DNA from 2 places in the Streptomyces sp. 5-10 genome. Region 2 is predicted to be linked to the other one. Evidence: predicted binding sites of a transcription regulator. Region 2 holds the regulator's gene; the other holds the start of a gene.
The links. The regulator HrcA, encoded in region 2, represses chaperone genes, less so after heat shock. The targets are predictions, from matches to a motif close to TTNGCACTCNGNNNNNCNGAGTGCNAA.

Region 1 (15,075 bases), on a different contig from region 2:
GAGCTGTGGGGGCATTCATGGCGGAACCTCCTCGTCACCGCGTCCCCGCCCTGGCTTCTCGCTTTCCAGCGCACACCCATGCGGAGGACCGGGCAACCCGGCGCGATGGGGCGTACGGGCAACCAGCGGCCCGCGAGATTCGTCTTGACAGATGAGAGAAGGGCGGGGGAGTCGTAGCAGGCGACCGCAGAGGGGGTCTGACCTGCGCTTCCCGGCGTCTCGGCAGTGCGCTGACCCGCGTGTGGGTGGACAGGGTACTGCATGATCGTAAAAACGTGGGGGCCTGATGGGAATTCTGTCCTGATTCCAGTCGTTGTTTCCTTCGGACGGGGCACCCGACACCGGAGAGTCCGTCCATAGTCCGCGCCCGATCCATCTGTAAGGGAGCACGCATGGCAACCCGTGCCGTCGCCCGTAATCAGTCCGCCACCGGTGGTGGCGCTGATGGGGCCAACAGTGTTCGCGCCTCAGGCGGGGAGATCGCCGATCGCGACCTGGTCGGCATGTATCTCGACGAGATCGCTCGCACCCCGTTGCTGGACGCGGCGAAGGAGGTCGAGCTTTCCCAGTCCATCGAAGCGGGGGTGTACGCCCAGCAGATCCTGGACGGGGAGGTTGAGGACGCCCCTGCCGCAGGTGCGAGCCGCGAGGAGCTGGAGGCGATAGCCGCCGAAGGTGCCCGCGCCAAGGACATCTTCATCCGCTCCAATCTGCGCCTCGTCGTGGCTGTGGCGCGCCGCTACCCGCGCAGTGGGCTGCCCTTGCTGGACCTGATCCAGGAGGGCAACGCGGGCCTGGTGCGCGCGGTGGAGAAGTTCGACTACACGAAGGGCTTCAAGTTCTCGACCTATGCCACGTGGTGGATCCGTCAGGCCATCACGCGCTCGATCGCGGACCAGTCCCGTACGATCCGGCTGCCCGTCCACCTGGTCGAGGAGCTCGGCCGGATCCGCCGGGTGCAGCGGGAGTTCAACCGTGAGCACGGCCGCGAGCCGGAGCACGCCGAGATCGCCGAGGAGCTCGGCTCCACGATGGAGCGGGTCTCGGATGTGCTCGACTGGGCCCGCGACCCGGTCAGTCTGAACATGTCGGTCGACGACGAAGGGGAGACCCAGTTCGGTGATCTGCTGGAGGACACCTCGGCCGTCTCGCCCGAGCAGTCGGTGATGACGCTGCTGCGCAGCGAGGAGCTGGAGGACCTGATCGGCCGCCTCGACGACCGCACCGCCTCCATCATCAAGGCGCGGTACGGCATCGACGACGGCCGGGAGCGCACCCTGACCGAGGTCGGCAAGCAGCATGGCCTCACGCGTGAGCGGATCCGCCAGATCGAGAAGCACGCATTGCTTGAGCTGAAGAAGATGGCCCGCCAGACCGGTTTCGACGCAGCGGCTTGAGTTCTCAGGCCAGCAGACCCCAGCCACCAGATCCCCTCCAACCCCTGGACCGAGCCCCGGCGCCTCCCCCCCCGGCGCCGGGGCTCGCTTGTGTCTGTGGGGTTCTTAGGGATCCGGGATCGGGTGTGGGGTTCTTGGGGATCGAGGGAACGGCTGGTCAGACGGCGAAGCCGCCGTCCACGGCGATGGACGCCCCGGTGATGTAGCGGCCGCTGGTGCCCGCGAGATGAGCCACGGTCGCCGCGATCTCCGTGGTGCGGCCGTAGCGGCCGAGCGCGGTGAAGCCGCTCTGGAAGGCGGCGTTCTCACCGTCGGCCGGGTTCATATCGGTGTCCACGGGGCCGGGGTGGATCAGGTTGGCCGTGATCCCGCGCGGGCCGAGCTCGCGGGCCAGGGCCTTGGTGAGGCCGGTGAGCGCGGTCTTGCTGGTCGCGTAGAGGCTGCCGCCGGGGAAGGCGACCCGCTCGGCCATGCAGCTGCCGATGTTGATGATCCGCCCGCCGTCCGCCATGTGCGCGGTGGCCGCCTGCGCCAGGAGGAACGGCGCCCGGACGTTCACGGCGAGGACCCGGTCCACATCGTCCAGCGACAGCTCGCCGATGGGGCCGAGGACGCCGACGCCCGCGTTGTTGACCAGGATGTCCAGGCGGCCGAACTCGGCGGCGGTCCCCTCCACGGCGGCCCGCATCGCCTGCGCGTCGGCACCGTCCGCCCGCACGGCCCAGGCGCGGCGGCCGAGCACCTTGATCCGGTCGACGACATCCGCCGCGCGTTCGGCCTGGCTGTGATAGGTCAGGGCGACATCGGCGCCCTCCTCGGCGAGCCGGATCGCCACGGCCTCGCCGATGCCCCGGCTGCCGCCGGTGACCAGGGCCGCCTTGCCGTCGAGTGTCATGCCTTCTCCTCTATTCCTTGTATTTCTTGTTTGCGGCGAAAATGCCGCTATGTGGTGGTCCCTGAGGACATGACTCGATCCTGGCCGGGCGGGCCGCGGAAGTCCGGCGGGATTCGGACGGTGCGCTGCGGCGATGGGCGGCGCTCGGGGGCGGTGGTCAGCGGCGGGTCGGCTAGGGCGTGGGGCAGCCGGGGCCGCTGAGCGACCGCGAGCGACCCAGACATGCCCGGTCGAGTTTGTTTCGTGCCCGGATCTGTTTACTTTCCTGCATCGCCCCCGTAATCTGGCCGCGAAATCACAGGTTCGGGCATGGAAGGGACGTAAACCCGCATGTACGCACCGGAGCGTCAGCAGGAGATTCTCCGGCTCGCCCGCGAGAGCGGGCGGGTGGATGTCCTGTCCCTCGCCGAGGAGTTCCAGGTCACCGCCGAGACCGTACGGCGTGATCTGCGCGCCCTCGACCGGGCGGGGCTCGTCCGCCGTGTGCACGGGGGCGCCATCCCGGCCGGACGGCTGGACTTCGAGCCCGATCTCGCCGAGCGCGAGTCCACCGCCGCCGATGAGAAGGACCGCATCGCGCGGGCCGCCATCGCCGAGCTGCCGTCCGACGGCAGCGTGATCATCGACGCGGGTTCGACGGCGGCCCGGTTCGCCGCCGCCCTCCCCTTGGAGGCCAAGCTCACCGTCGTCACCCACGCCCTGCCGGTCGCCGCCCGCCTCGCCGATCACCCCGGTATCGCACTGCACCTCGTCGGCGGACGGGTCCGCCACCGCACCCGGGCCGCCGTGGACGCATGGGCGCTGCGCGGCTACGGCGAGATCAAGGCCGATGTCGTCTTCCTCGCCACCAACGGCTTCTCCTTGGACGGCGGGCTCACCACACCCGATCTCGCGGAGGGCGCCGTCAAGAGCGCCATGATCGCGGCGGCCCGGCGGGTGGTGCTGCTCGCGGACTCCGCCAAGTTCGGCCGGGAGCACTTCGCCCGGTTCGGCGGCCTGGACGATGTCGATCTGCTCATCACGGACACCGGGCTCAGCCCCCAGGACGCCCTGGCCATCGAGCGCCAGGGCACGGAAGTGGCACGCGCATGATTCTCACCGTCACCCCCAACCCCAGCCTGGACCGTACGTACGAGATCCCCGCGCTGGAGCGCGGCGCCGTGCTGCGGGCCACGGCCGACCGGGTCGACCCCGGCGGGAAGGGCGTCAACGTCTCGCGCGCCGTGGCGGCCGCGGGGCAGCGCACGGTGGCCGTGCTGCCGCTCGGCGGACCGGAGGGCGCGCTGCTCGCCCGGCTGCTGGAGGAGCTGGGCATCGAGGCGGCGGGCGTGCCCGTGGCGGGCTCGACCCGGGTCAACATCTCCGTGGCCGAACCGGACGGCACCCTCACCAAGCTCAACGCGAGCGGACCCGAGCTGAGCGACGCCGAGGCCGAGGCGGTGCTGGAGGCCGTCCATACGAGGGTCGAGAGCGCCGACTGGATCGCCTGCTGCGGCAGCCTGCCCCGCGGGCTCGCCCCCGAGTGGTACGCCGAGCTGGTGGCACGGGCCCACCGGGCGGGGGCCCGGATCGCCCTGGACACCTCCGGCCCCTCGCTGACCGCCGCCCTGCGCGAGCGCCCCGATGTGGTGAAGCCCAACGCCGAGGAGCTGGCCCAGGCCGTGGGCCGTCCGCTGGCCACGGTGGGCGAGGCGGTCAAGGCGGCCGAGGAACTGCGCGGGCTGGGTGCCCGCGCCGTGCTGGCCAGCCTGGGCGCCGACGGCCAGCTGCTGGTCGACGAGACCGGCGCGTACTTCGGCACCGCACAGGTCACCGCCGTGCGCAGCAACGTCGGCGCGGGCGACGCCTCGCTCGCCGGATTCCTCGCGGCGGGCGGCTCCGGCCCCGCCGCACTCGCCTCGGCCGTGGCCCATGGAGCGGCCGCGGTGCAGCTGCCGGGCAGCGCCATGCCCACCCCGGCCGACCTCGATCCGTCCGCCGTGGTCACCACGTCGGACATCCCGCTGGACCGTGTGCTCAAGGAGCCCGCGTGACCGGCCGACCCCACTCCCACCCCCCAATCCCCACTCCGTCCGCCCGCCTCCCCCAGGGCGGCACCGCACACAAGGGAGCCGCGAGATGAGTGAGCTGATCACCGCGGATCTGGTCGACCTTGACCTGTCCGCCGACACCAAGGAAGCCGCCGCCCGGTCGCTCGCCGAACGCATGGTCGAGGCCGGCCGGGTCACCGACCTCGACGGCTTTCTCGCCGATGTGGCCTCGCGCGAGGAGCAGATGCCGACCGGCCTGGACGGCGGCATCGGCATACCCCACTGCCGAAGCACCCATGTCACCGAGCCGACCCTGGCCTTCGGGCGCAGCGCGGCCCGGATCGACTTCGGCGCGGCGGACGGGCCGGCCGATCTGATCTTCCTGATCGCCGCCCCTGCGGGCGCGGACAGCGACCATCTGACGATCCTGTCGAGCCTGGCACGGCAGCTGATGAACGCCGACTTCACCGATGCGCTGCGCTCGGCCGACCAGCCCGAACGGGTGGCCGCCCTGATCCGTGGCGAGGAGCCCGCCACGGCTGAGCCCGCCACAGCCGAGTCCGCCGCTGCGGAGTCGGCTCCGGCTGAGCCTGCCGCCTCCGCCTCGGCTGCGGCCTCCGCTGCCTCCCAGACCGCGTCGGAGCCGGTGGCCCCCTTCCGGATCGTGGCCGTCACGTCCTGCCCCACCGGTATCGCCCACACCTATATGGCCGCCGAGTCGCTGGAGAACGCCGCTCGCGAGGCCGGGGTCGAGCTGGTGGTCGAGACCCAGGGCTCGGCCGGATTCGACAAGCTCCCCGCCGCCACCATCGCCGCCGCCGACGCGGTGGTCTTCGCGCACGATGTGGAGGTGCGGGAGAAGGCCCGCTTCGCGGGCAAGCCGACGGTGGACGTCGGGGTGAAGGCGGCCATCAACCGCCCCGCCGAGCTCATCGCCGAGGCGCGCGGGAAGGCCGCGCGGGGCGAGATCGCCGCATCGGCCGACGGCGCGGCGGAGGGCTCGGCGCCGATGGACGCGGACGGTGCCGCCGGTGACGGCTTCGGCACCCGGCTGCGCAAGTGGCTGATGACGGGCGTCAGTTACATGGTCCCGTTCGTCGCCGCGGGCGGTCTGCTGATCGCGCTCGCCTTCGCGATCGGCGGCTACGAGATCGCGGGCGCCAAGTCCGTGGCGGACCACTTCGTCTGGACCGAGACCAGCAGCTGGGCGGCGCTGCTCTTCCAGATCGGCAGTGCGGCGTTCACCTTCCTGGTGCCGGTCCTTGCGGGCTATATCGCCTACGGCATGGCCGACCGGCCCGGTCTGGTGCCCGGTTTCGTGGGCGGCTACATCGCGACCACCATCAAGGCCGGATTCCTCGGTGGTCTGGTCGCGGGTCTGATCGCGGGTGCGGTCGTCATGGCCATCCAGCGGTTCAAGGTCCCGGCGTCGTTGCGCGGCATCATGCCGGTGGTGGTGATCCCGCTGATCTCCTCCGCGATCGTCGGCGTCCTGATGTTCGTGGTGATCGGCAAGCCCATCGCCTCCGCGCAGGAGGCGATGACCGACTGGCTGAACGGCCTCTCCGGCGCCAACGCCATCGGCCTCGGCGTCCTCCTCGGCCTGATGATGTGCTTCGACCTGGGCGGCCCGGTCAACAAGGTGGCCTACGCCTTCGCGACCGGCGGTATCGCGGTGTCGGACCCCTCCACCGGAAGCCTCAAGATCATGGCTGCGGTGATGGCCGCCGGTATGGTCCCGCCGCTGGCGATGGCTCTCGCCACCACCGTGCGCGGGCGGCTGTTCACCAAGACCGAGCGGGAGAACGGCAAGGCCGCCTGGGTGCTGGGTGCCTCCTTCATCAGTGAGGGCGCCATTCCGTTCGCCGCGGCGGATCCCCTGCGGGTGATCCCCTCGTCGATGGTGGGCGGTGCCGTCACCGGTGCGCTGTCGATGGCGTTCGACTGCACGCTGCGCGCCCCGCACGGCGGCATCTTCGTGGTCCCGCTGATCGGCCAGCCGTTCCTCTACCTGCTGGCCATCGTGGCGGGCACGGTGGTCTCGACCGGTCTGGTGGTCTTCCTCAAGGGGCTGCGGAAGACGGCGGAACCGGAGGCCACCGGCCAGGCGGGCGGCGGTGCCGCCGCGGACGGTACCACCGAGGACGAGTCGAAGGTGGCGGTGGCGGTCTGACCGCATCTCAGCCACCCCCTGTCGGGCCCGGCGGCTCGCCCACCTCCGTGGGCGGGCCGCTGGTCTCCGTGGGTGGGCCGCTGGTCTCCGTGGGCGGGCCACCGGTCTTCGTGGACAGCCCACGCGAGGCGTAGTAGGCGCCGAGCGCGGCCTCGCCACCCGACCCCATGGCGGTCGCGATCCGCTGGAAGCGGACCGACCGCAGATCACCGGCGGTGAAGACCCGGGGGTGCTGGCTCCCGGGAGGGCAGTACCCGGACCGGTCGGCCTCCACCGCCCCGGCCGGGGGTGCTGGGGCGCTGCCCAGGTTGAGGAAGGCGAGATCGGCCGTGAGCGTCCGCCGCTCGCCCTCCAGCGTCTCGACCTCGGCGGTGACCGGTGCCGACGCGGGCCCCAACTCCAGCCGCCGCACGGCCACCAACTCCACCCGGGGGTCCCGCCGGATCTCCTCGGTCTTGTAGGCGTCCTCGGGCGGATACGCCACCACAAAGCGGGCCTTGACCTCCGGATGGGCCCGCGCCACGGTCCCCAGGGGCCGGTCCGCCCCCAGGACCAGCACCGTCCGGTCGTCGATCGCCGCCGGATCCGCCTCCCACAGCTGCGGTAGCGCCCGGCCCGCCACGCCCCCGAGCCATCCCACGCCCTCGGGGTCCAGCGGCCCGACCCCCGTGGCGACGACCACATACGGAGCGGTCAGCCGCAAGCCAGGAGCCCGATCGGACCCTGCGGACTCCACGATTTCCACCGGCTCAACGGACCCCACGGGCTTCATGGACTTCACGGGCTTCACGGGCTCGATCGTGACCTCGACGCGGTCGTCGAAGGCGTCGATCACCGTGGCGCGGCGGCCCAGCTCCACCCGGCACAGATCACAGCACGCCAGGTCGGCCTCGATCGCCGCGGCCAGATCCGGGCCGTTGGTGGCGGTGAGGACATTGCGCACCACCGGGATGCGCCGCAGCGCCCCGCACAGGGCGTCGCCCGACTCGATCAGCACCGAGCGCATCCCCACACTCGCCGCCATCACGGCGGCGGCGCAGCCCGCCGGGCCACCGCCGACGATCAGTAGATCGGTGTCCATGGGAAGCCCCCTTCTCTTCATCGCTCCGGTCCGCTTCTCCCGGCCGGACGCTTCCTTCCCTCCGGCCCCGCGGATCAGAGGCCGTAAAGATCCCGGTACGCGGGGAAGACACCGCCCGGGCCGTCCACGGTCTCCGCCGCGAGCACCGCCTTGACCACCGCCCGGGTCAGCACATCCGCCCCGGCCGCCAGCACCTCGTTCAGCGCACCGCTCTCCCGGTGCACCCCGAACGCCGGATCGCCGGCGTCCTCGGGGTCGCCATCCGGTATCAACGGGTGCTCGCAGGTGGCCAGGGCGAAGACCGTGTCGCCGTCGGAGAGCAGATGTACCGGCCGGACGGCCCGCGCCAGACCGTCGTGCGCCGTCCCCGCGAGCTTCTGCGCCTGGGCCCGGGTGAGCACGGCGTCGGTGGCCACCACGGCCAGCGTGGTGTTCAGCGGAGGCCGCACCGACGCGGCCTGCCGCCGCTCCGATTCGGCCCGCGCGGCGGCCAGCCGGCGCATCGCCTCCACGTGCACGGCCGCACCGGGCCGGTGCGGCCCGCCCTCCTCCGACGGCCCGTAGTGCTCCCCGTACAGCGCACCCGTACCGGGATCGACCACCGATCCCGCGGCGTTGACCACCGCCAGCGCGGCCACCGTGACGCCGGACGGCAGCACCGTGGAGGCCGAACCGGTGCCGCCCTTGAGCCCACCGGCCACCGCGCCCGTGCCCGCCCCCACATTGCCCTGCGCGACCGGCACCCCCATCTCCGATCCGGCCGCCGCCTCGATCGCCTCGCGCCCCAGCGCGGCGTCCGGGCGGGCCCGCCAGTCGCCGCCCCGGCCCAGGTCGAAGAGGGCGGCGGCCGGGACCACCGGAACGACCTGTGCCGGATCGGGGCCGACCCGGAAGCCCCGGCCGTGGTCCTCCAGCCAGGAGGCAACCCCCGAGGCGCTGTCGAGCCCGAAGGCGCTGCCGCCGGTCAGCACGACGGCATCGACGCGCTGGACCAGATTGCGCGGATCGAGGGCATCGGTCTCCCGGGTGCCGGGGCCACCGCCGCGCACATCGACGGCGGCGACCGCACCGCCCTCGGGGGCCAGCACCACGGTCGTCCCGGTGAGCCGGCCGCCGCCGGACCGCTGGGCATGGCCCACCCGCAGTCCGCGGACATCCGTCAGACCGTCGGCCGGACCGGTGGGAGTTGATTCGGGGTTTGTCCGCTCGGTATCCATGGGGGCTATCCGTAGCACGGGAAGCCGTGGCATGGTCGAGTAGCGAGGCGCGAACCACCCCGGCATCCGCCCTCCCGTGATCGCCGCCGAAGCGCGCCGGACGGGATGCTGACGACTCATATAGCGGGCGTTCATCAGACGTTGATGACCTGACAGCAATCTGAGCTGTATGCCGTTCGCCCCCGTCCGAAAGAAGACCGCCGTGCCCCGTACCTCTCGGACGGAGGAGCTCCCGACACTGGCCGCCGACCCTCGGCGGGCCGCCCGGGTGGCCCTCCGCTGGATCAGCGAGCCGGACTGCACCGAGGAGCTCACCCATGCCGAGCTGCTCGACCAGGCGGCCCGGGCCGCCGCCGCGCTCACCCGGCTCGGCGTCCGTGCCGGGGACCGGGTGGCGGTCCATCTGCCGCTGGTGCCCGAGTCCGTGATCGCCACGCTGGCCTGCGGCCGGCTCGACGTCGTCCGCGCCAGCCTCCCCGTGGGGCTGCGCCCCCACGAGCTGCGCGACCGGATCAGGGAGGCCGGAGCCAAGGTCGTCATCACCGCGGACGCCGGGCAGCACGGCGGGGAGATACAGCCGCTCAAGCGCCACGTCGACCGGGCGCTGGCCGGCTGCCCCGAGGTGCGGTCCGTGCTGGTGGTCCACCGGCTGGCCTGCCCGGTGTCCTGGAGGCCCGGGCGCGACCTGTGGTGGCACGACGAGCTCGGCCGGTACACCGAGCCGCTGCCCGGGCCGTACTCTTGAGGCATGAGCACCGCCCCTGCCCCTGGACCGCGCGATCCGGCCGCCGCGCTGAGCTTCGACGATCCCTTCGCGCAGCGGTCATCGGACGATACGGACCACGGGTGGGGTGAGCGGGTTCCCGGCGGCGACAGTGCCGACGATGCCGCTGATCTGGCCCGGTTCCTCGACGAGAAGCCGCCCCACCACCTCTGACGGGTTCCTAGGCGCTGGAGCCACTGCCGCCACCGTCGCGGACGGCGGCGCGCTGCGCCACCAGCTCGTCGCGGATCTCGCGCAGCAGAATGATCTCCTCGGCGTCCGCGACGGCCTGCTCCTCCTCCGCCTTCGCCTCCTTGGCGGCCTTCCGCGCCAGATAGCGCGACATCGGCAGCACCATCAGGAAGTACACCACCGCCGCGGTGATCAGGAAGGTCAGCACGGCGGAGAGCACGCTCCCCCAGAGGATCGGGATGCCGTGGACGATATCGCCCGTGGCGTTGGTCTCGCAGGGCGCCTTGAGACAGGAGCGGTACTTCTCGAGGTCCTTCGTGCCGAAGGCTCCGACTATGGGGTTGATGAGGCCTTTCACTATCGAGTTCACGACGGCGGTGAAAGCGGCTCCGATGACGACCGCGACGGCCAGGTCGATCACATTGCCGCGCATCAGGAAGGCTTTGAACCCTTCCATGACGCTCTTGTTCTCCTCGGTCACCTTCTCCTGGCTCAACCCACTGCCTCTCTTTCGCCGCATCGGTGCTTGAGCGGACGGTTCCGCAACCTACACCCGCAGGTGAGAGGGGCATCAGGGGAGTCGGGGGAGTCAGCGGCGGCATAGCGTCACCGCCAATCGGGAGTCGGTCGCGGCCCCGGCCAGCGCGGTGGCGTCCGCTCGCGGCACCGTCAGCACCACCAGTGCTCCGCCGCCGTCCGCCGGACCGTCGAGCGCGCCGCCGCCGTCCGGCATCCCGTCGCCGCTCGCATCCGCATCGACCTCCGGTGCGCCGCCGTCGGCTCGGCCGTCCGTCCTGCGGGCGCTTCGGGGCCCCGGCACCTCGGCCACCCGGACCCCACGCGCGACCACCCGCGCCGTAGTACCGGACGACCGGGCCCGTGCGGCGTCCGGCAGCGGCGTGGCCAGCACGTCCACCCGGTCGCCGGGGTGCAGCAGCCGCACCGCCGCCGCGTCGGCGATCCGGACCGGCGCCGAGACCATGGCGGGGTGCGGGCCGCCCCGCCGTTCCTCACCCGCGGGCGCGGGCGAGGTCACCGCGTCCGCGTGCCCCCGGCCGGACGGTGCGGCGGCCGCGAGTGCGGCGGCCGTCAGCGCCAGCCCGGCCGCCATCGCGCGACGGCGTCGCCGCACGGTCCGCCGCAGCCCGAATCCGCCGGCGCGCCCGGGACGCACCGGATCGAAGCGTGGCACCGCACGGGCCGGGGGAGCGGAGCGGGGTAACGCGAGGGTGGGGGACGGATGGGACATGGCACATCACCGCCTGCCGTGAGGGTCCGAGTGCTTCTGGCCCCCTCACCATGCCCGTCCCCGCCCGATCCCGCTGGGGCCTGTGGACGGCCACCGGCCTGTGGACAACTCGGTCACCCGCGCGAGCGATCCCGCCACGCGGCGAGCCCGACACCCGCCCGCAGCGGGCAGAACCGGCCCCGAGCATCGCGCGCCGGGCGAGAACCGGTCCTGAGCGTTGCGCGGGCGCCCCGCCGCGGGCCCACGGCGCTCTCGGGCGGTCGTGCGGTCTTGCCCCGCACCGGCCGGGCGGCCGCGTCACACAGCCGCAGCCGCCCCTCGACCGGCGCCAGTGTCGTCGCCCGGCTGCCCCAGCACCGGGCTTACGGAAGCTCGATCCCCAGGTCCCAGCCGTCGTGGGCGTGGGTGCACAGGCAGTCCCGTGCGGAGGTCTCCGGCAGCCTGCCCACCGCGTCGAAGAGCACCTCGCGCAGTCGGCCCACGTTCTCCCCGAAGACCTTCAGCACCTCGGTGTGGGTGACACCCTCGCCGGTCTCGACCCCCGCGTCCAGATCGGTGACCAGCGTCAACGACGTGTAGCAGAGCCCCAGTTCACGGGCGAGCACCGCCTCTGGGTGTCCCGTCATGCCGACCACTGACCAGCCCTGCGCCGCGTGCCAGCGCGATTCGGCGCGGGTGGAGAAGCGCGGGCCCTCGACCACGCACATCGTCCCGCCGTCCACCGGCTCCCAGCCGCGTCCGCGCGCCGCGTCCACGGCCGCCTTCCGCCCCACCGGGCAGTACGGGTCGGCGAATGTGGTGTGCACCACGTTCGGAATCCGGCCGTCCGGCAACTGCTCGCCGTCGAAGTAGGTCTGCGTACGCCCCTTCGTGCGGTCCACCAGTTGGTCCGGGACGAGCAGCGTGCCAGGGCCGTACTCCGGCCGCAGCCCGCCGACCGCGCACGGGCCGAAGACCTGCCGCACCCCGAGCGAGCGCAGGGCCCAGAGGTTGGCGCGGTAGTTGATGCGGTGCGGCGGCAGATGGTGCTTGCGGCCGTGGCGCGGGAGGAAGGCGACGCGCCGTCCCTCGATGTCGCCGAGGACGAGCGAGTCGCTCGGCGCCCCATAGGGAGTCTCCACGGTGATCTCGGTCACGTCGTCGAGGAACGTGTAGAACCCCGACCCCCCGATGACCCCTATGTCTGCTTGCCTGCTGGTCTCGACCATGTGATCACCCTAGCCACCCGCGCCCACGCGAACGACACCCCGCCGCCTCCCGTGTGGAGGTGGCGGGGCGCCGATGAAGCCGAAGAACCAGGCGGGCCGATCAGGCGGCCGAGCTCGACGTCGAGGACGACGAAGACGTCGAGGAAGACGCCGACGACGAAGACGTCGAGGAGGAGGACGAGGAAGAGGACGACGAGTCCGAGGACGAAGAGGACGACGAGCCGGAGCTGTCGCTCTTCGCCGCCGACTTGCTGGAGCCGCCGCTCGAGCTACTGGAGGAGGAGCGGCTGTCGTTCCGGTAGAAGCCGGAGCCCTTGAAGACGATGCCGACCGCCGAGAACACCTTCTTCAGGCGTCCCTCGCAGTTGGGGCACTCGGTGAGCGCGTCGTCGGTGAACTTCTGCACCGCCTCGAGGCCCTCGCCGCACTCGGTGCACTGGTACTGGTAGGTCGGCACGTTCTTCCTCCTGGCACTCTCACTCAATGAGTGCTAACGACGCTCCATAGTGCAGTATTCCCGCCCGTCAGTCCACTGGGACGAGACATACGGTGATCGAACACACGGCCTGAGGCAGCCTCCGACCGGCCCCTCAACCCGCTCCCGTGCCCAGCCAGCCCGCCAGTTTGCCGCCCCGGCCCACCGCCCGCAGCCGTCGCTCCGCCGCGTCGCGCACCGGGTCCGTGGCCACTACCAGCAGCTCGTCGCCGCGCCGCAGCACCGTCGAGGGCAGCGGTACGAAGCTGGTCTCGTCCCGGACCACCAGGGTGACCGCGGCGCCCGGGGGCAGCCGCAGCTCGCCGACCTCGACGCCGTGCATCTTGGACGACTGGGGGATCGACACCGACAGCAGATGGCCGCGCAGTCGCTCCAGTGGCGCCGACTCGATGCCCAGGTCGGCCGGCTCGGGCTCCTCGAGCCGCAGCCGGGGGGCGAGCCAGGGCAGTGTCGGCCCCTGGATCAGGGTGTAGACGATCACGAGCACGAAGACGATGTTGAAGATCCGGCGGCTGTCGGGCACATCGCTGACCATCGGGATGGTCGCCAGCACGATCGGCACCGCCCCGCGCAGCCCGGCCCAGGACAGCAGCGCCTTCTCCCGCCAGGGCAGCCGGAACGGCGCCGTGCTGATCAGGACCGACACCGGACGGGCCACCACGGTCAGCACCAGCCCCACCGCGAGGGCGGGCAGGATGTCATCGCCCAGTTCGTGCGGGGTGACCAGCAGCCCCAGCAGGACGAACATCCCGATCTGGGCGAGCCAGCCCAGCCCCTCGGCGAAGCCGCGCGTCGCCGGCCAGTGCGGCAGCCGTGCGTTGCCCATGATGAGCGAGGCGAGGTAGACGGCGAGGAAGCCGGACCCGTGCGCCAGCGAACCCTCCGCGTAGGCGGTCACCGCGATGGCGATCACCGCGATCGGGTACAGACCAGAGGCGGGCAGCGCCACATGCCGCAGGCCGTAGGCGCCCAGCCAGCCGACCGCGATGCCGATCACGGCGCCGATCGCGAGCTCCAGGGCGATCGTGCCGATCAGGGCGTACCAGGACTCCATGGGGCCCTGGCTGGAGAAGGCGACCACCAGGATCACCACAGGGGCGTCGTTGAAGCCCGACTCGGCCTCCAGGATGCCCGTGAGCCGCTTGGGCAGCGGCACCGTGCGCAGCACCGAGAAGACCGCCGCCGCGTCCGTCGACGACACCACCGCGCCGATGATCAGCGCCTGCCGCCAGTCCAGTCCCACCACATAGTGCCCCGCCGCCGCGGTGATCCCCACGCTGACCGCGACGCCCACGGTGGACAGGACGGCGGCCACCGGCAGGGCGGGTTTGATCTCGCCCCACTTCGTGCCCAGACCGCCTTCGGCCAGGATGACGACCAGTGCGGCGTAGCCGAGGATCTGCGTCAGCTCGGCGTCGTTGAAGGTGACGCCGATCCCGTCCGTGCCGATGGCGACGCCGATTCCGAGATAGATCAGCAGCGTGGGCAGTCCACTGCGCGATGACACCCTTACCGCCGCCACCGCGAAGAGCAGGACGAGGGAGCAGATCAACAGCAGCTCATTGAGGTGGTGAACAGTCAGGGGCCGACCCTTTCTCGCGGGAGCGGAGGGAACGCTGCGAAGGGGTCCCCACCGACCGGAACTTCATTGCCTTATCTAACATTTTACGGGATCTTGACGCGAGCCTCCCACGAGAAGGCTTCACCGAGGTGTACGAGCCCGGGCGGTGGCCGGTGCAGGGCGTCAGTCATGACTCCGCGTAGGGGCGGCGACAGCGCTGCGCCTATGGTTGCTCCAGCACTCCAGGTTCACCCTGCCCCTCGAAGGACAGCGATGCCCGCCAACACAACCGGCTCTTCTCCCAAAAAGAAGAAGAGCCGACGTCTCCGCCTGATCGTGATCGCAGTCGTGCTGCTGCTCGTCGGGGGCGTCGGCTACGGCGCGTACTGGAGCATCAGTACAGTTCGAGCCTCATTCCCGGAGACCACGGGATCGCTGCAGCTGAAGGGGTTGTCCGGCCCCGTGCAGGTCAAACGTGACGGCTATGGGATACCTCAGATCTACGCCGGCACCCCCGAGGACCTCTTCCGCGCCCAGGGGTTCGTCCAGGCCCAGGACCGCTTCTGGGAGATGGACGTCCGCCGCCATATGACCGCGGGCCGGCTTTCGGAGATGTTCGGTTCCGGCCAGGTGGAGACCGACGCGTTCCTGCGCACCATGGGATGGCACCGGGTGGCCAAGCAGGAGTACGACACCAAGGTGTCGGCCTCCACCAAGAAGTATCTGCGGGCCTACTCCGACGGCGTCAACGCCTACCTCAAGGACCACCAAGGGGACGCGCTGTCGGTCGAGTACGCGGCCCTGGACTTCAAG
Region 2 (15,075 bases):
GGCCCCGGAGGGACCTTCCACCCCCAGACGAGGCCCCGGAAGGGTCTCTCATCCCCAGACGAGGGGCCTCGGAGGGACCTTTCACCCCCAGCGGCCGGTGCGGCCGAGCAGCAGCGCGGCGGCCGCCGTTCCGGCCGTGGAGGTGCGCAGCACGCTCGGGCCCAGCCGGTACGGCCGCGCGCCCACCTCGGCGAAGGCGGCCAACTCCTCGGGGGACACGCCCCCTTCGGGCCCGACCACCAGCACGATCCCGCCGCTCGCGGGCAGTTGGGCCGTCGCGAGCGGTTCGCCGCCCTCCTCGTGGAGCACGGCCGCGAAATCGGCTTCGGCGAGAAGTCGGGCAACCTGCCGGGTCGTCATCGCGTCCGTGACCTCGGGGAAGGTCAGCCGACGGGACTGCTTGCCCGCCTCGCGCGCGGTCGACCGCCACTTGCCGAGCGCCTTGAGGCCGCGCTCGCCCTTCCACTGGGTGATGCAGCGGGCGGCCGACCACGGCACGACGGCGTCCACACCGGTCTCCGTCATGGTCTCCACCGCCAGCTCGCCCCGGTCGCCCTTGGGCAGCGCCTGGACGACGGTGATCCTCGGGTCCGGGGCCGTCTCCCGGCGCACCTCGTCCACCACGACCTCCAGCCGGTCCTTGCCCTCGACGGCCGCCACGGTGCCCTGGACGCCCGTACCGTGACCGTCCGTCAGCACCACCGGCTCACCGACGCGCAGCCGCCTTACGGACACCGCGTGGCGCCCCTCAGGGCCCTCCAGCCAGACCCGGGCCCCCGCGGCCGCCCCCGCCAGGGAGTCGGCCACGAACACCGGGGCGGTCACGACACCGCACCCCGCTGGGGCTGAAGGGCCACCGCGGCCCGCGCCGCGTCGAGTTCCACCGCGAGCGTCTCCACCAGCCGCGCGGCGGGCAGCTCACGCGCCAGCCGGTGGCCCTGCCCGGCCCACAGCGCCATCCCCTGGGGGTCACCCGCCTTCGCGGCCGCCTTACGGAGGCCGGAGGTCATGTGGTGCAGCTGGGGGTAGGCGGCGGGCGCGTACGGGCCGTGCTCGCGCATGAAGCGGTTGACCAGGCCCCGGGCCGGGCGCCCGGAGAAGGCCCGGGTCAGCTCGGTGCGGCCGAACAGCGGGTCCGTCATCGCCTGCTTGTGCAGGGCGTTCGCCCCGGACTCGGGGCACACCAGGAACGCCGTCCCCAACTGGGCCGCGACCGCGCCCGCGGCCAGCGCGGCAGCGATCTGCGCACCGCGCATCATCCCGCCCGCCGCGATGATCGGGATCTGGACGTACTCGCGGACCAGCGTGATCAGCGACAGCAGCCCGAGCCCGACACCCATCCCGTCCGCGGCCGGGTCATTGCTGTACGTGCCCTGGTGGCCGCCGGCCTCCACGCCCTGCACACAGACGGCGTCGGCGCCCGCCCACTGGGCGGTCTGCGCCTCGACGGGCGAGGTCACGGTCACGACCGTACGGGTGCCGACCTTGGCGAGGGCGTCGAGGACGGCGCGGGTCGGGCAGCCGAAGGTGAACGAGACGACCGGGACCGGGTTGTCGAGGAGCACGGCGAGCTTGGCGTCGTACGCGTCGTCCGAGCCCGACTCCGGGTCGCCCAGCGAGGTCTCGTACCAGGCCGCCTCGCCCGCGAGCCGCTCGCCGTAGGCCGCGACGGCGGCCGGGTCGGGGTTGGGCGGCTGCGGCATGAACAGATTGATGCCGAAGGGCCGGCCGGTCAGCCCCCGCAGCTGTTTGATCTCCTCATACATCGCCTCCGGCGTCTTGTAGCCGGCGGCGAGGAAACCGAGGCCACCGGCCTCGGAGACAGTGGCGGCGAGCTGCGGGCAGGAGGCTCCACCCGCCATCGGCGCCTGCACGATCGGGTACCGGTAAAGATCGGTCAGCGCGGAGGACATGGCCACATCGTGTCATGCCCTCCGCACCGGCTCACCACCGGATCAAGGGCGCCGCGAGCCGATTCCCGGCCGAAGCGCCTGAGCGCTCCGCTGGAGGTGCCGCGATGCGTCGTCGGCCGACTGCGGCGCCGTCGTGGCTGGTCACGCCCGCGCGGCGAAGCCGCACATCGACACAGCCGCGGCGAAGCCGCATATCGACACGGCCCCGCGCCCCTTCGGGGCGCTGCCGAACAGTAGCGGACTTCCTCCGACCTGCTCAGCGTCCGTTGAAGGCGTCCTTCAAGCGCGAGAAAAGCCCTTGCCTACCGCCCGTTGAACGCATCCTTCAGCCGCGAGAACAGCCCCTGCTGCCCCGGCTTGCCGCACTCCCCCGGGGGCCAACCCCCGTACCCCCGGCCGAAGCGCCTACCGCCCGTTGAACGCATCCTTCAGCCGCGAGAACAGCCCCTGCTGCCCCGGCTTGCCGCACTCCCCCGGGGGCCAACCCCCGTACCCCCGGCCGAAGCGCCTACCGCCCGTTGAACGCATCCTTCAGCCGCGAGAACAGCCCCTGCTGCCCCGGCTTGAACTCGCCGGTCGGGCGCTCCTCGCCGCGCAGCTTGGACAGCCGTCGCAGCAGCTCCTCCTGCTCCGGGTCCAGCTTGGTCGGGGTGGTCACCTCGACGTGCACGATCAGGTCGCCCCGGCCGCCGCCCCGCAGATGGGTGACGCCGCGCTGGTGCAGCGGGATCGACTGGCCGGACTGGGTGCCGGGCCGGATGTCGACCTCCTCCAGGCCGTCCAGCGTCTCCAGCGGCACCTTGGTGCCCAGCGCCGCCGCCGTCATCGGGATGGTCACCGTGCAGTGCATGTCGTCGCCGCGCCGCTGGAAGACCGGGTGCGGGAGCTCGTGGATCTCCACGTACAGGTCGCCCGCCGGGCCGCCGCCCGGTCCGACCTCGCCCTCACCGGCCAGCTGGATCCTGGTGCCGTTGTCCACACCGGCGGGGATCTTCACCGTAAGGGTGCGCCGCGAGCGGATCCGGCCGTCGCCCGCGCACTCCGGGCACGGGGTCGGCACCACGGTGCCGAAGCCCTGGCACTGGGGGCACGGCCGCGAGGTCATGACCTGGCCCAGGAAGGAACGCGTCACCTGGGAGACCTCACCGCGGCCACGGCACATGTCACAGGTCTGCGCCGAGGTGCCCGGCGCCGCGCCCTCGCCGCTGCACGTCGTGCAGACGACCGCGGTGTCGACCTGGATGTCCTTGGTGGTGCCGAACGCGGCCTCGCTGAGCTCCACGTCCAGGCGGATCATCGCGTCCTGACCGCGCCGGGTCCTGGAGCGCGGACCGCGCTGCGATGCGGTGCCGAAGAACGCGTCCATGATGTCGGAGAAGTTGCCGAAACCCGCGCCGAAGCCGCCGGCGCCACCGCCGCCCGGCCCGGCGTTCGGGTCCCCGCCCAGGTCGTAGACCTGCTTCTTCTGCGGGTCCGACAGGACCTCGTAAGCGGCGTTGATCTCCTTGAACCGCTCCTGGGTCTTCGGATCCGGGTTCACGTCCGGATGCAGCTCGCGGGCGAGCCGCCGGAATGCCTTCTTGATCTGGTCCTGCGAGGCATCACGAGGCACGCCCAGGACTGCGTAGTAGTCCGTCGCCACTTACGACTCCGCCAGGATCTGTCCGACGTAACGTGCCACTGCGCGTACCGCTCCCATCGTTCCGGGGTAGTCCATGCGGGTCGGTCCGACCACGCCGAGTTTGGCGACCGCCTCGTCGCCGGAACCGTAACCGACCGCGACGACCGAGGTGGCGTTGAGCCCCTCGTGAGCATTCTCATGCCCGATTCGCACGGTCATGCCCGAGTCCTTGGCCTCGCCCAGCAGCTTGAGGAGGACCACATGCTCCTCGAGTGCCTCCAGAACGGGCCGGATCGTCAGGGGGAAATCATGCACGAAACGCGTGAGGTTCGCGGTGCCGCCGATCATCAGCCGCTCCTCGGTCTCCTCCACGAGCGTCTCGAGCAAGGTCGACAGTACGATCGAGACGGTCCCCCGGTCCTCCTGTTCGAAGGACTCCGGAAGATCCTGCACCAATTGCGGCACATCCGCGAAACGCCGTCCCACGACCCGGCTGTTGAGCCGGGCGCGCAGATCGGCGAGCGAATCCTCGGTGACCGGGGCGGGGCAGTCGACCATGCGCTGCTCCACCCGGCCGGTGTCGGTGATCAGCACCAGCATCACCCGGGCCGAGGCCAGCGGGAGCAGCTCCACATGGCGCACCGTCGAACGGGTCAGCGACGGATACTGCACCACCGCCACCTGCCGGGTCAGCTGCGCCAGCAGCCGGACCGTGCGCCCCACCACATCGTCGAGGTCGACCGCGCCGTCCAGGAAGTTCTGGATGGCCCGCCGCTCCGGGCTGGACAGCGGCTTGACTCCGGCCAGCTTGTCCACGAACAGGCGATAGCCCTTGTCCGTGGGGATCCGCCCGGCGCTCGTATGCGGCTGGGCGATGAAGCCCTCGTCCTCCAAGGCGGCCATGTCGTTACGCACCGTGGCCGGGGAGACCCCCAGCCGGTGCCGCTCGGTGAGCGCCTTGGAGCCGACCGGCTCCTCCGTCCCCACATAGTCCTGGACAATGGCACGCAGCACCTCGAGTCTGCGTTCGCTGAGCACCCCGCGCACCTCCAGTCCAGCGGTCTCATCAGGTCGTCCGCCTGGCACTCACCGGGCACGAGTGCCAGAACCCCTCCGCCAGTGTACGGCGGGGTGCGGTGGCATGGGCAAGAGCCGACGCTGGCAGCAACTCTCCCCCATCCCCGTTGAGCTAGCGTCGCGGTATGGAGACGTGTTGGGAAGAGGCGGGCTGGGAGCGGCTCGCGCCCGGTGTGGCCCGCCGTCGGATGCCGGAGTGGGACGAGACGGTCGGCGTGGTCGTCGGCCGGACCGACGTCCTGGTCGTGGACACCGGCGCGACCCTGCGCGCCGGGGCCGAGCTGCGCTCCGGCATCACCCGGCTGACCGGCCGCCGCCCCACCCGGATCGCGCTCACCCATCCGCACTTCGACCACGTCCTGGGCTCGGCCGCCTTCGCGGGCTGCGAGGTCTACGGCGCCACGGGCCTGGACGAGCTGCTGCGCCGTGAGCGGGAGACGCTGCGCGAGGACGCGATCCGCCACGGGGTGGACCGGGACGCCGCCACCGAGGCCGTGGACCATCTGGTCTCCCCGCACCACCTGGTCTGCGGGGAGCTCAGCCTCGACCTCGGCGGCCGTACGGTGCTGCTGGCCAATGTGGGGCCCGGCCACACCGCCCATGACCTGGCCGTCCTGGTGCCCGGCCGGCCCGAGGTGGTCTTCTGCGGCGATCTGGTGGAGGAGTCCGGCACGCCCCAGGCCGGGCCCGACGCGATCCCCGGCCACTGGCCCGCCGCGCTCGACCGGCTGCTCGCCCTCGGCGGCGCGGACGCCCGGTACGTCCCGGGGCACGGCTCCGTGGTGGACGCCGCGTTCGTACGGGCCCAACGCGACGAGCTGGCGGCCCGCTTTGGCGTGTCCGGCTCACCGTCGCTCTAGTCGTTCGCCTAGTCGTTCGCTTAGCCGTTCGCCCACTCGTTCGCCCGGTTGTGCGCCTGCGGGAGCGGGTGGCCGTCGCGCGCTATCGTCATCCGGATGCGACAGTACGACCCGGACCTGACCCCTCCCTGGAAGCGGCAGCGGCCCGCCCCCGAGGTCCCCGCCGAACCGGACCTCGTCGTGGAGGAGGTCACCACCGGATTCTGTGGTGCCGTGATCCGCTGCGAGAAGACCGCCCAGGGTCCGACGGTCACTCTGGAGGACCGCTTCGGCAAACATCGCGTCTTCCCCATGGAGCCGCGCGGTTTTCTGCTCGAGGGGCGTGTCGTCACCCTCGTACGCCCGCGCGCGGCGGCCCCCGGCGCGCCCCGGCGCACGGCCTCGGGGTCGATCGCCGTTCCGGGAGCCCGTGCGAGGGTCGCCCGCGCGGGGCGCATCTATGTCGAGGGACGCCATGACGCGGAGCTGGTCGAGCGGGTCTGGGGCGACGATCTGCGCATCGAGGGCGTCGTCGTGGAATACCTGGAGGGCGTCGACGACCTGCCCGCCATCGTCGACGGCTTCTCCCCCGGTCCGGACGCCCGGCTCGGCGTCCTCGTCGACCATCTGGTGACGGGCTCCAAGGAGTCCCGTATCGCCGCGGAGGTCACCGGCGAGCATGTGCTGGTCCTCGGCCACCCCTACATCGACATCTGGGAGGCCGTGAAGCCGTCCTCCGTCGGCATCCCGGCGTGGCCGACGGTGCCGCACGGCCAGGACTGGAAGAAGGGCGTCTGCCGCGCCCTGGGCTGGCCGGAAAACACCGGGGCCGCCTGGCAGCGGATCCTGTCCTCGGTCCACTCCTACAAGGACCTCCAGCCGGAGCTGTTGGGGAGGGTGGAGGAATTGATCGACTTCGTGACGGCCCCACAGGGCTGACGGCCGCCGTAAGGGGCTGATGGCCGCCGTAAGGGGCTGACTAATGGCCTCCGTAAGGGCTTAATGGCTCCCATAGGGCTGACGGGCTCCCGCAAGGGCTGACGGCTCCTGTTCAGGCCCGCCTGAGGGTTTCCGTATCTTCCGTATCTTCCGTATCTTCCGTATCGGCCCTCTGACGGCCCCGCCTCAGTCCACCAGGTCCCGCACCACCGCGTCCGCCAGCAGCCGCCCCCGGAGCGTGAGCACGGCCCGCCCGCGCCCGTACGGCTCCGGCTCCAGCAGGCCGTCCTCCAGGGCCCGTGCCGCGGCCGCCGCCCCGGCCGGGCGCAGCAGCTCCAGCGGGCAGCCCTCGGCCAGCCGCAGCTCCAGCAGGATCCGCTCCACCCGGCGCTCCTCGGCGGACAGCAGCTCCCGGCCGGCACCGGGCGACCGGCCCTCGCCCAGGGCCTGCGCGTACGCCCCGGGGTGCTTCACGTTCCACCACCGCACACCGCCCACATGGCTGTGCGCGCCGGGGCCGGCGCCCCACCAGTCGGCGCCGCGCCAGTACAGCTCGTTGTGGCGGCAGCGCCCGGCGGGCGAGGTGGCCCAGTTGGAGACCTCGTACCAGGCGAACCCGGCGGCCGTAAGGGTCTCCTCGGCGATCAGATAGCGGTCCGCGTGCACATCGTCGTCGGTCATCGGCACCTCGCCGCGCCGGATCCGCCGCGCCAGTTGGGTGCCCTCCTCGACGATCAGCGCATACGCCGACACATGGTCCGGGCCCGCCCCGAGGGCCGCCTCCAGGGAGGCGCGCCAGTCCGCGTCGCTCTCGCCGGGCGTCCCGTAGATCAGGTCCAGGTTCACATGGCCGAATCCGGCCGCCCGTGCCTCGGCCACACACGCCTCAGGACGCCCCGGGGTGTGCGTACGGTCCAGCACCTTCAGGACGTGCTGCCGGGCGCTCTGCATCCCGAAGGAGATCCGGTTGAACCCCGCCTCCCGCAGCTCCACCAGATACCGCGGATCGACCGACTCCGGATTGGCCTCGGTCGTGACCTCGGCCCCCTCGGCCAGCCCGAACTCGTCCCGGATCGCCCCCAGCATCCGCCCGAGGTCGGCCGCCGCGAGCAGGGTCGGGGTCCCGCCGCCGACGAACACGGTCTCCACGGCCCGCGGGTCGTCCCCCAGCACCTTCCGCGCCAGCCGCACCTCCTCGACGACCTGCTCGGCGTAGTTGTCCCGCGAGGCGAGCACACCGCCGGAACCGCGCAGCTCACTGGCGGTGTAGGTGTTGAAGTCGCAGTAGCCGCAGCGGGTGGCGCAGTACGGCACGTGCAGATAGAACCCCAGCGGCCGCCGCTCCGCCCCCGCCAAAGCGGTCGCGGGCAGTGCGCCGTCCTCGGGCATGGGCTCACCATCAGGCAATACGGAAGGCATGCCCCCATTGTCCGGCACCACCGGCGCCACCCGGACCGCGAGACGGCACCCAGCCGCGGCGGCCCCCGGCGACCGGACGCCACGGCCCCAGGCGACCGGACCTACGAGGTCTCCGGCGGACCTACGGGGTGTCCGGCGGACCACGCGGCGGAGCCGCATAGCGATACTTCCCCTCCCCGCCCCTTCCCGCAGCACCTATATGCGGCTCCGCCGCGCGGCAGGGGCTCCGCCCCTGGACCCCGGCCCAGCGCGGCGGAGCCGCATATCGCTGCTGCGGGGAGGAGCGAAGCCCAGCCCGGGTGCTGAGGCAGAGTCCCGACCCGGAGCCTGAGGCAAAGCCCCGACCCGAGGCCTGGGGACGAAGCGCCAGTTCCAGGGCCTGGGGGCGAAGCCCCGATCCGGGGCCTGAGGCAGAGCCCCCCCCGGGGCCCGGGGCAGAGCCCCACCCGAGGCCCGAGGCAGAGCCCCACCCGAGGCCTGAGGCAGAGCCCCACCCAGCGCCCGGGGCGGAGCCCCACCCGAGGCCTGAGACAGAGCCCCACCCAGCGCCCGGGGCAGAGCCCCACCCGAGGCCCGAGGCAGAGCCCCACCCGAGGCCTGAGACAGAGCGCCAGTTCCAGGGCCTGGGGCGGAGCCCCGTCCGGGGTCTGGGGCGGAGCCCCGGTTTCGGGAAGGGGCGGGGAGGGGAGCAGCCCGCCGCAGGCGTCACGACCCGCCGGACACTCCCTAGAGCACCTTCAGGACCAGCATCGCCAGATCGTCGTCCGGCGGATCCGCCGCGAACTCGTCCACCGCCCGGCGCACCCGCTCCGCGACCTGCCGCGCGCTCAGCCCCGCGCACAGCGCGAACGTCGCCGCCAAGCCGTCCTCGTCGTCGAACTGCCGGTCGCCCGATCGGTGCTCCGTCACCCCGTCCGTCACACAGAGCAGCGTTTCCCCGGGCGTCAGATCGAACGATTCACTCTCGTACGACACATCCTCCACGACGCCCAGCAGTATCTGCGGCGCCGCGACCGTCCGCACCTCGCCGTCCGGCCGCAGCACCAGCGGCAGCGGATGCCCCGCGCTGGCCAGCGTGCAGCGCACCCCCAGGCCGTCGCCCAGCGGCTCCAGCTCCCCGTACAGCAGCGACAGGAACCGCGCGACCCCGCCGCCCGGCGGCAGCCCCGCGCCTCCGACCAGGCCGCCGTCCACCAGCTCCACGACCCCCGCGGGGCCTCCCACGGCCTCCACACCGGCCACCACGGCCTCCGCGGCGCCCTCGACGGCCTGCTCCACCGCCTCCTCGCCCAGCAGTTGGTTGAGCCGGTCCAGGACCTCTCCCACGCCGTACCCCTCGCGGGCGAGCAGCCGCAGCCAGGGCCGTACGAGGCCGGTCACCACGGCCGCCTCCGGGCCGTTCCCGCAGACGTCGCCCAGGACGAAGCACCAGCGGCCGTCACCGGCCGGGAAGACGTCGTAGAAGTCGCCCCCGGCCGAGATCTCGCCCGTCGGCTCATACACCACCGCCGACTCGACCCCGGGGATCCGCGGGATCACGGACGGCAGCAGCCCGCGCTGGAGCACCCGGCTGATGGTCGCCTGCCGGGTGTAGCGGCGGGCGGAGGCGAGCGCCAGGGCCACGCGGCGGGCGAAGTCCTCGATCAGGCCGACCACTTCGGCCGGCATCCGCACCAGCCCGGCCCGCCCCAGCAGCAGCGTGCCGAGCGCGCGGCCGCCCGCCACCAGCCGGCATGCGAGGGCCGCGCCGCCGGGCCCGTACGCGGCGGGGTCGGCCGGCCAGGGCCACTCCACGGCGCTGCCGCGGACGGCGGTGGGCACATGGGGCGGCTCCTTCTCCAGCACCTGCCGCAGGCCCTCGATGCGCCCCTCGCTGGCGTGCCAGACCCGGGCCAGCCGCGGCGGGCCGCTCGTGGAGTCGAGCCAGACCGCGCACCAGTCGGCGAGCCGGGGCACCAGCAGCTGTCCGGCGAGCGAGGTGACCATGTCCTCGTCGAACTGCCCGGCCAGCAGATCGGACGCCTCGGCGAGGAAGGAGAGCGCGCCGCGCTGGATCCACTCGGGGTCCCGGCGGACGGGGACGAGGCCCTGCGCGGGCGCGACGATCTCGACGGCCTCGACGCCCTCCTTACGGCCTTCACCGACGGTCCCCAGGCCCTCAGCGCCCAGGCCCTCGGAGACAGCTCCCGAGCCCTCGGAGACGGCTCCCAGCCCCTCAGGGACGGATTCCAGGCCGTCGGGGACGGCGCCCAAACCCCCGGCGACGGCCCCCGCCCCGAATCCGCCGTCCGGCCCGGCCACGGAGGCGTTCGCCGCGTCCATGGCATCCATGGCGTCCATGGCGTCCACGGCGGCCGCGGCGTCCATGAAGGCCGAGCCCATGCCGCCCGCGGCGGCCGGGCCCGTGGGCGCCACCGCCATCTGGAACCACACCGACTTGGTCGCCCGCCGGTAGGTCGTCCCCCAGGACTCGGCGATCTCGGCCACCAGCCGCAGCCCGTGGCCCCCGGCGTACTCCGGCGGCTCGTCCGCGTCCGGCGGATCGCCGCGCACCACCCGGGTGGGATGGTGGTCGGTCACCTCCACCACCAGGGACGGCGGCTCACCCTCGCGGTCCGAGACATCCAGCGCACAGCTCACCTCGACGGCGGTGCCCGCGTGCACCACCGCGTTGGTGACCAGCTCGCTCACCAGCAGTACGGCCTCGTCAGCCACCTGGTCGGTGACCCGGTCGGCGGCCGGGACCTCGAGCGCGGCCCAGTCGGCGAGTGCGGCACGGACGAACCGGCGCGCGGCCGAGGCCGCGAGCGGAGTGCCGGGCAGGCTGACGCGTGCCGATGCGCTGGTACGGACGGGGCCGACCCCACCCCCGACCGGTAGAACCACCCCACCGCCCTCAACCGACCCACCAGAAGTGGCAGAAGATGACGTCCCCACTGTGCGGCTCCTGAAGAAGCTCCGTCATAACGCCGTATCCGTAACCGTATCCGGCACGGACAGAGTGACAGACGGACCGCCCTCATATGCACCGGGTTACGCAAGTGAACCGCGATAAGGGGAAAATTCATGTGTCCGGCGGGCCGGTCAACCTGAAATCCGGTGCGGGGTCGTATCCTTGCCCGTTAAACCTCCCGCGCGCCCGCGTACATGTCCTCGATCAGCTCCTTGTACTCACGCTCGACGACCGGGCGCTTGAGCTTCAGGCTGGGCGTCAACTCCCCGTGCTCCACGTCCAGATCGCGCGGCAGCAGCCGGAACTTCTTGATCGTCTGCCAGCGCTGCAGCCCGTCGTTGAGCCGCTGCACATAGCCGCCGATCAGCTCGCGCACCTCATCGGTGTCCACGACCTCCGCGTAGGTCCTGCCCCCGAGGCCGTGGTCGCCCGCCCACTTCATGATCGTGGGCTCGTCGAGGGCGATCAGCGCGGTGCAGTAGTTGCGGTCGGCGCCGTGCACCAGGATGTTGGAGACGAACGGGCACACCGCCTTGAACTGGCCCTCGACCTCCGCCGGCGCCACGTACTTGCCGCCCGAGGTCTTGATCAGGTCCTTCTTGCGGTCGGTGATCCGCAGATAGCCGTCGGGGGACAGCTCGCCGATGTCCCCGGTGTGGAACCAGCCGTCGGACTCCAGCACCTGCGCGGTCAGCTCCGGCAGCCCGTGGTAGCCCTGCATGATGCCGGGGCCGCGCAGCAGCACCTCGCCGTCCTCGGCGAACCGCACCTCCAGGCCCGGGAACGCCTTGCCGACCGTGCCGGTGCGGTAGTCCGCCGGGTTGAGGAAGCTGGCGGCGCTGGACTCGGTCAGGCCGTAGCCCTCCAGGATGTTGATCCCGGCGCCCGCGAAGAAGTAGCCGATGTCGGGCGCGAGCGCGGCGGAGCCGGATACCGCGGCCCGCAGCCGGCCGCCGAACGCCTCGCGCAACTTGCCGTAGACCAGCTTGTCGGCCAGCGCGTGCTGGGCCCGGAGGCCGAAGGGCACGGAGGCGGTGCCGGTGCGGCGGAAGTTGTCCTGGGAGATCCTGGCGTAGTCCCGGGCGACCCCGGCCGCCCACTGGAAGATCTTGTACTGGGCCGCCCCACCCTCGCGCGCCCGCTGGGCCACCCCGTTGTAGACCTTCTCGAAGATCCGCGGCACCGCGCACATATAGGTCGGCCGGACCACCGGCAGATTGTCGATGATCTTGTCGACCCGGCCGTCCACCGCCGTGGTGTGGCCGACGTAGATCTGCCCCGCCGTCAGCACCTTGCCGAAGACATGCGCGAGCGGCAGCCACAGGTACTGCACATCGTCGGGGAAGAGCAGTCCCTCCTGATTGCCGATCACAATGGCCATATAGGACCAGGAGTCATGCGCCAGGCGTACGCCCTTGGGGCGCCCGGTGGTACCGGAGGTGTAGATGAGCGTCGCCAGCTGATCGCTGCGCAGGGCGTCCATCCGCTCCCGTACGGCGTCCGGCTGCCGCTCCAGCAGGGCCGTGCCCCGCTTCTCCAGCTCGGTGAGCGAGAGCACCCAGCCCTCGGGGTCGTCCGCGGCGGGGACCGCGTCGTCGGCCTGGATCACCACCACATGGGCCAGCTCGGGGAGTTCCTCGCGCTGCGCCCGCACCTTGGCGAGCTGCGTCGCGTCCTCGGCGATCAGCACCCGGCTGCCGGAGTCGGAGAGGATGAAGGAGGTCTCGTCGGCGTTGGTGGTCGGGTAGACCGTGGTGGTGGCCGCGCCCGCGCACAGCACGCCGAGGTCGGCCAGGATCCACTCGACGCGGGTGGAGGAGGCCAGCGCCACCCGCTCCTCGGGGCGGATGCCCAGATCGATCAGCCCGGCGGCGATGGCGAAGACCCGATCCGCGCTTTCCCGCCAGGTCAGCGGCCGCCACTCGTCGGGGCCCGTGCCCGAGGCAGGAGGCACCGGATACCGGTACGCCTCCTTGTCCGGCGTCGCCTCGACGCGCTGGAGGAAGTGCGTCGCCAGGGACGGCGGCCGGTTCTCGAGCAAGTTCTGTGTGTCGGTCACGGCATCCTCCGGGGCCCGCATCATTGCTTGGTGACTCGCGAGTAACCTTCGAGTAGGTGATCAGGGTAGGGGCCGAATCCTTACGGCGTAAGGGGGCCGGGTCACGTTGTTCTCACGAGATGCCCAAGAGACGCCCCGGATGGCGGCGGGCCCGGCGCATCCATCACGCCAGGCCCGCTGACCACACTGTCCCCGGTGCCGTGGCCTCGGGCCTTTTCTCCCGGGACGAGGTTCTGCTCCTTCTCCCGGGGCGCTCTCTTCGTCTCCCGGGGCGGGGTCCTACTTCTTCGCCTTGGAGTCCTTGCCGTCGGAGTCGGAGGACAGCACCGCGATGAAGGCCTCCTGGGGCACCTCCACGCTGCCGACCATCTTCATCCGCTTCTTGCCTTCCTTCTGCTTCTCCAGCAGCTTCCGCTTACGGGAGATGTCACCGCCGTAGCACTTGGCGAGGACGTCCTTACGGATGGCACGGACCGTCTCACGGGCGATCACCCGGGAGCCGATGGCCGCCTGGATGGGCACCTCGAAGTTCTGCCGCGGGATGAGCTCGCGCAGCTTGGCGACCAGCCGGACGCCGTACGCGTACGCCTTGTCCTTGTGGGTGATCGCCGAGAACGCGTCCACCTTGTCGCCGTGCAGCAGGATGTCGACCTTGACCAGGTCGGAGGTCTGCTCACCGGTGGGCTCGTAGTCCAGCGAGGCATAGCCGCGGGTCTTGGACTTCAGCTGGTCGAAGAAGTCGAAGACGACCTCGGCGAGCGGCAGGGTGTAGCGGATCTCGACCCGGTCCTCGGAGAGGTAGTCCATGCCGAGCAGCACCCCGCGGCGGTTCTGGCACAGCTCCATGATCGCGCCGATGAACTCGCTCGGGGCGAGGATGGTGCCCCGGACGACCGGCTCGTGCACCGTGGCGATCTTGCCCACCGGGAACTCGCTGGGGTTGGTCACCGTGTGCTCGGTGCCGTCCTCCATCTCGACCCGATAGACCACATTGGGCGCGGTGGCGATCAGGTCGAGATTGAATTCGCGCTCCAGGCGCTCACGGATGACCTCCAGGTGCAGCAGCCCGAGGAAGCCGACGCGGAAGCCGAAGCCGAGGGCGGCCGAGGTCTCCGGCTCGTAGACCAGCGCGGCATCGTTGAGCTGCAGCTTGTCCAGGGCCTCGCGCAGCTCGGGGTAGTCCGAGCCGTCCAGCGGATACAGCCCCGAGAACACCATCGGCTTCGGGTCCTTGTAGCCGCCCAGCGGCTCCTGCGCGCCGCCGCTGACCTGGGTGATCGTGTCACCGACCTTGGACTGGCGGACATCCTTCACACCGGTGATCAGATAGCCCACCTCGCCCACGGACAGCCCGTCGGCGGGGGTCATCTCCGGCGAGTTGGTGCCGATCTCCAGCAGCTCATGGGCGGCGCCGGTGGACATCATCTTGATCCGCTCGCGCTTGCTGAGCGTGCCGTCGACGACCTTCACATAGGTCACGACGCCCCGGTAGGCGTCATAGACGGAGTCGAAGATCATCGCGCGGGCGGGGGCGTCGTGGACGCCCACCGGGGCGGGCACCAGCTCGACGACCCGGTCCAGCAGCTCGGCCACGCCCTCGCCGGTCTTGGCCGAGACCTTCAGCACGTCGGAGGGGTCGCAGCCGATGAGGTGGGCGAGCTCGGCGGCGTACTTCTCGGGCTGGGCGGCGGGCAGGTCGATCTTGTTGAGGACCGGGATGATCGTGAGGTCGTGCTCCATCGCCAGATAGAGGTTGGCGAGGGTCTGGGCCTCGATGCCCTGGGCCGCGTCGACCAGCAGGATGCAGCCCTCGCACGCGGCGAGGGAGCGCGAGACCTCATAGGTGAAGTCCACGTGGCCGGGGGTGTCGATCATGTTGAGGATGTGGGTGGCGGGCTCGCCGCCCTCGTCCTTCGTCGGCGCCCAGGGCAGCCGGACCGCCTGGGACTTGATCGTGATGCCGCGCTCGCGCTCGATGTCCATGCGGTCGAGGTACTGCGCGCGCATCTGCCGCTGCTCGACCACACCGGTCAGCTGGAGCATGCGGTCGGCGAGCGTCGACTTGCCGTGGTCGATGTGCGCGATGATGCAGAAGTTACGGATCAGAGCCGGGTCGGTACGGCTCGGCTCCGGCACATTGGTAGGGGTCGCGGGCACGCAGGGTCCTGTGTCTAGGCGGGACTCGGTGTTATCGGTATGGGTCAGTCCCGTCCATGGTCCCATGAATGGCGACCTCTTCCGGGTTTGGGACGCCA

Region 1: IEJ02_RS43550 (FmdB family zinc ribbon protein) is a predicted target of HrcA. The motif match lies at 12,673-12,699, and genes of this name have one in related genera.

The regions. Positions count from the first base shown of each region.
Region 1 covers NZ_JACVYG010000073.1:23,794-38,868, forward strand. The annotation lists gene IEJ02_RS43485 (hypothetical protein) at 1-19, opposite strand, end outside; gene IEJ02_RS43490 (sigma-70 family RNA polymerase sigma factor) at 393-1,397, shown strand; gene IEJ02_RS43495 (SDR family NAD(P)-dependent oxidoreductase) at 1,555-2,292, opposite strand; gene IEJ02_RS43500 (DeoR/GlpR family DNA-binding transcription regulator) at 2,623-3,384, shown strand; gene pfkB (1-phosphofructokinase) at 3,381-4,325, shown strand; gene IEJ02_RS43510 (PTS fructose transporter subunit IIABC) at 4,411-6,495, shown strand; gene IEJ02_RS43515 (FAD-dependent oxidoreductase) at 6,503-7,576, opposite strand; gene IEJ02_RS43520 (P1 family peptidase) at 7,651-8,793, opposite strand; gene IEJ02_RS43525 (AMP-binding protein) at 8,996-9,538, shown strand; gene IEJ02_RS43530 (hypothetical protein) at 9,542-9,730, shown strand; gene mscL (large conductance mechanosensitive channel protein MscL) at 9,738-10,229, opposite strand; gene IEJ02_RS43540 (RcpC/CpaB family pilus assembly protein) at 10,338-10,997, opposite strand; gene IEJ02_RS43545 (S-methyl-5'-thioadenosine phosphorylase) at 11,360-12,205, opposite strand; gene IEJ02_RS43550 (FmdB family zinc ribbon protein) at 12,306-12,662, opposite strand; gene IEJ02_RS43555 (potassium/proton antiporter) at 12,796-14,283, opposite strand; gene IEJ02_RS43560 (penicillin acylase family protein) at 14,536-15,075, shown strand, end outside.
Region 2 covers NZ_JACVYG010000002.1:366,925-381,999, forward strand. The annotation lists gene IEJ02_RS04040 (16S rRNA (uracil(1498)-N(3))-methyltransferase) at 82-825, opposite strand; gene IEJ02_RS04045 (nitronate monooxygenase) at 822-1,913, opposite strand; gene dnaJ (molecular chaperone DnaJ) at 2,422-3,555, opposite strand; gene hrcA (heat-inducible transcriptional repressor HrcA) at 3,556-4,572, opposite strand; gene IEJ02_RS04060 (MBL fold metallo-hydrolase) at 4,737-5,471, shown strand; gene IEJ02_RS04065 (DUF3097 domain-containing protein) at 5,568-6,389, shown strand; gene hemW (radical SAM family heme chaperone HemW) at 6,576-7,808, opposite strand; gene IEJ02_RS04075 (SpoIIE family protein phosphatase) at 8,535-10,694, opposite strand; gene IEJ02_RS04080 (AMP-dependent synthetase/ligase) at 10,931-12,820, opposite strand; gene lepA (translation elongation factor 4) at 13,100-14,977, opposite strand.